Regions from separate parts of the Colwellia sp. BRX10-9 genome, predicted to be linked through region 1. Evidence: predicted binding sites of a transcription regulator. Region 1 holds the regulator's gene; the other holds the start of a gene.
What was found. The regulator FliA, encoded in region 1, starts transcription of late flagellar genes. The targets are predictions, from matches to a motif close to CTAAAGNTNNNNNNNNNNNNGCCGATA.

Region 1 (2,211 bases):
ATGTGAATTTTGAAGCTATAAAAATATGCAGATTAAATGATTATAGGGTTATACTAAATTAAATTGATAGCTATTCGTAAGAAAGTAGAGAAATACGATAAATGAATGATCAAGCAAGTGGCTTAAGAAAAATGCAAAATTCAGCTCCGGTAAAAGTCATTGCTGTCTCTGGCGGTAAAGGCGGAGTAGGTAAAACTAACGTTTCGCTTAATACCGCTATTGCACTTGGACAATTAGGACAACGAGTTTTAGTTTTAGATGCCGATTTAGGCTTGGCTAATGTCGATGTTATGCTAGGTTTGCGGGTAAAACGTAACTTATCACATGTGCTTTCTGGCGAGTGTGAATTAGACGATATAATTATTGAAGGTCCCGCTGGTATTAATATCATTCCTGCTACGTCAGGTTCACAATCTATGGTCGATTTAACGCCTGCTGAACATGCGGGTTTAATTCGCGCTTTTAGTGATATGAACACAAAATTTGATGTACTTATTGTTGACACTGCCGCCGGTATTTCCGACATGGTACTAAGCTTTTGCCGTGCCTCACAAGATGTGATGTTAGTGGTCTGTGATGAACCTACATCTATTACTGATTGCTACGCCTTAATGAAATTATTAAGTCGAGATCATGGTGTATTTAAATTTAAAGTTGTTGCCAACATGGTGAGAACGCCAAGAGAAGGACAACAACTCTTTGGTAAGCTTTCTAAAGTTACCGATCGATTTTTAGATGTTGCACTTGAACTCGTTGCTGTCATTCCATTTGACGAAAATATAAGAAATTCCGTTAGAAAACAAAAAGCAATTGTTGAAGCTTATCCACAATCGCCTGCAGCGGTTGCTTTTAAATCTTTAGCAGGTAATTTAATTAAATGGCCGGTGCCTAAACAAGCGTCAGGTCATTTAGAGTTTTTTATTGAACAATTGTTAGAACATTAATAACAATAGTAATCAGATATGAGTACTTTGTTGAAAGTTCTATATCTTTCCTATAATTTAGCGAGTGAGCGATAGTGGTAAAACCAAATGCTTACAGTATTCAAACTGATAAATCTGCTATAATTTCGCAGCATACAGTTTTAGTGAAAAGAATCGCTTATCACCTATTAGCAAGGTTGCCTGCGAGCGTGCAGGTTGATGACCTTATTCAGTCAGGCATGATAGGCCTGCTTGAAGCGTCTAATAATTTTGATCACGGCAAAGGTGCAAGTTTTGAAACCTTTGCTGGTATTCGTATCCGTGGTGCTATGCTTGATGAAATACGCCGTGGTGACTGGACTCCCCGCTCTGTTCATAAAAATAGCCGCATGGTCAGTGAAGCGATAAAATTGCTTGAAGCAAGTTTAGGTCGTGATGTAACTGATATTGAAGTTGCTGAAAAACTTGATATTTCGTTAAATGACTACCATCATATTCTAAGTGAGGTAAGTACCGGTAAAATAATTGGTATTGAAGACTTAAGTACGGGGGCAGATGCTATATCGAATATGGAAGATGTGAATAATAACGATCCCTATGATAATTTTGAAAAAATAGTTTTTAAAAAATCGTTAACAGCATGCATTTCCACTTTACCCGAACGCGAAGCTCTAGTACTGTCACTATATTACGACGAAGAATTAAATCTTCGAGAGATTGGTCAAGTGCTTGATGTAAGTGAGTCGCGTGTTAGCCAAATTCACAGTCAAGCAATGCATAGGTTAAAAGGACGTATGCAATCTTGGCAAAGTTGAGTAGAATATACATATATTCACAATTTTAAAATGTTCTCACCGGAGGGTGCCTTGGATAAAAATATGAAAGTTCTTGTTGTTGATGATTTTTCAACGATGAGACGTATCGTCAAAAACTTGTTACGAGATTTAGGTTTCACTAACATTTCAGAAGCAGATGACGGTAGCACTGCTTTACCGATGTTAAAAGAAGGCTCTTTTGACTTTGTTGTAACTGATTGGAATATGCCAGGTATGCAAGGTATTGATTTGCTCAAAGCCATCCGTGCCGATGCGAAGTTATCACATATCCCAGTATTGCTGATCACTGCTGAAGCAAAGAAAGAACAAATTGTGATGGCGGCTCAAGCGGGTGTTAATGGCTATATTGTAAAACCATTTACCGCAGCGACGTTAAACGCCAAGTTAGATAAAATATTTCAACGCTTAGGTTAATTCCTTAATTAGATAGATAATTAATTAATCTAAACGTG
Region 2 (2,211 bases), on a different contig from region 1:
CCACAGCCAGCATCAAATACCGGCTTTGTTAAATCACCATATTGTTGATATAGAGATTGTAATTCATCAGCGAGCGGTTGATAAAAGCCTTTATCTAGAAATTGACGACGTGCGTTAACCATGGCTTTGTTATCACCAGGGTCTTTTGAATGTTTATGTTGAACGGGCAATAAGTTTACATAACCTTCTTTTGCTTCATCAAAGCTATGGTTGTTCTGACAACGATAGCTTTGGTTAGCTAACACTAATGATTTTTTACAAATGGGGCAAACGTATTGAGCAAGGAACATAGTATTTACTCAACAGCTACTTAAAAGTAGACCAAATCGGCGCGTGATCTGAAGGTTTTTCAATAGCACGTAGTTCGTAATCAATATCGGCTTCGATACACGTTGCCGCCATCTTGTGCGTTGCCAAAACCACATCGATGCGTAAACCACGATTATCAACAAAACCTTTAGAACGATAGTCAAACCAAGAATAACGTTCCGCTTTTGTTGGATGCAATTCTCTAAACGTATCTTTAAATCCCCAAGCCATTAAAGTTGCAAGCCATTCTCTTTCTTCTGGTTGAAAACTACACTTACCAGTCTTTAACCAACGCTTTTGGTTAGGCTCACCAATACCAATATCTAAATCAGCAGGTGAAATATTAATATCGCCGATAATGACTACGTGCTCATCTGGGGTATGGTTATCATTTAAATAGGTCATCAAGTCTTTATAAAATTGACGCTTATAGGGATATTTTGTTTCATGAGCGATGTTATCGCCTTGCGGGAAATAACCGTTTAATACCGTTACTTTTTCACCTTGTTCATTGGTGGTCTCAATCATCACCATACGTTTTTGAGACTCTTCAGTATCGCTAGCAAAGCCCATTTTAACAATATTGGCTGCTTTTTTACATAACATAGCCACACCATAATGTGCTTTTTGACCATGAAAATAAACGTGATAACCCATAGCTTCAACAGCTTCAACGGGAAAAGCATCATTATGAACTTTGATTTCTTGTAAGCCAATAATATCAGGCTGGTGCTTATCAATGATGGCTTGAAGTTGGTGTAAACGCGCACGAAGGCCGTTAATGTTAAAGCTAATGATTTTCATAAAAGACTCGATATTGATTTTTTCCACATGCTACCAGAAGTTATCAGAGAAGGTTATTATTAATTGCTAGTGAAGTGAATTAGGTACTTATTAACATCAACTTTTTAATAGACAGGTAAATGTGTAAATAAATAGAAATTAAACTCAACTAAATTAAAGGATTGCCGATATAAGCTTTAGAGAAAATAATAAAGTTGAAGTACATTGCTTACAGAGTCAGTTGACAGTCAAATTCTGGTACACGAATTACAATTAGGTGAACAACTTAATGTAAGTGTGCACAGCGCTCGACGAGCTGACTTTTCACTCTTATTGGCAATGCTAAGTGATGACGTACCTAGCCATAGTCAATTTTCTTTGCCAAAAACTGTCGTTGACACTAAAACGACTAATGATGCAAGCTTACGTAAAGAGTTTGACCTTCCTGATAAAGCACCTTTATCTCTGAATGAAAATCACAGCACAGCAATATTTGATCAAGCAGAACTTATTCAGCAGAATAACCTAGCAGAATTACGTTTATCAAATGCTTTGTTGCCTAAACCGCTTGCTTTTCGAGATGATAAAAAGCATATCAGACAAGAAGTATTAAATAATACCTCGCTGTACTGCCAGAAAAAATTTAATCATACAAAGAATAATACGCCGCAAGACACCGACAGTTCAAGATTATCATTCGATACTAAAGGTTGGCTTAACGCCGTGCATAACACTATCGTTAAAGCGCCGTTACTTGATGCTATAGCATAAGGTTATTGCATTAGCATGCCAATAAAATCGTGCGTTTGTGTTGACGTTATTTGTGATTAACTTTTTCAGTTTACTGGCCTGAGCAATGTTTAAACTTGATTGTTAATTGTTGAGTTTACTTGCTACAGCATTGTCTAAATTTTTATTGCTATGACAAAAGCATCGCTGGTTTCTTTTGGGAAGAACTTGATTGTTAATTGTCGAATTTACCGGCCACAGCATTGTTTAAATTTTTTATTACTATCGCAAAAGCAAGCTTGGTTTCTTTTTGGTGCTATCAGCGCTTCATTGTTACTGACTTCACCATCTAAATATCGCCATTGCCCCTTTTCAACAACAAAGCGTGAT

Region 2: the regulator FliA is predicted to act here: its motif matches at 1,257-1,283, upstream of H4J69_RS09725 (VC2046/SO_2500 family protein).

The regions. Positions count from the first base shown of each region.
Region 1 covers NZ_JACGVV010000004.1:142,150-144,360, forward strand. Annotated here, with positions in the region: gene H4J69_RS04055 (MinD/ParA family protein) at 102-944, shown strand; gene H4J69_RS04060 (RNA polymerase sigma factor FliA) at 1,019-1,738, shown strand; gene cheY (chemotaxis response regulator CheY) at 1,790-2,173, shown strand.
Region 2 covers NZ_JACGVV010000013.1:70,028-72,238, reverse strand. Annotated here, with positions in the region: gene rlmA (23S rRNA (guanine(745)-N(1))-methyltransferase) at 1-290, opposite strand, end outside; gene xthA (exodeoxyribonuclease III) at 307-1,113, opposite strand; gene H4J69_RS09725 (VC2046/SO_2500 family protein) at 1,318-1,863, shown strand; gene H4J69_RS09720 (YchJ family protein) at 2,070-2,211, opposite strand, start outside.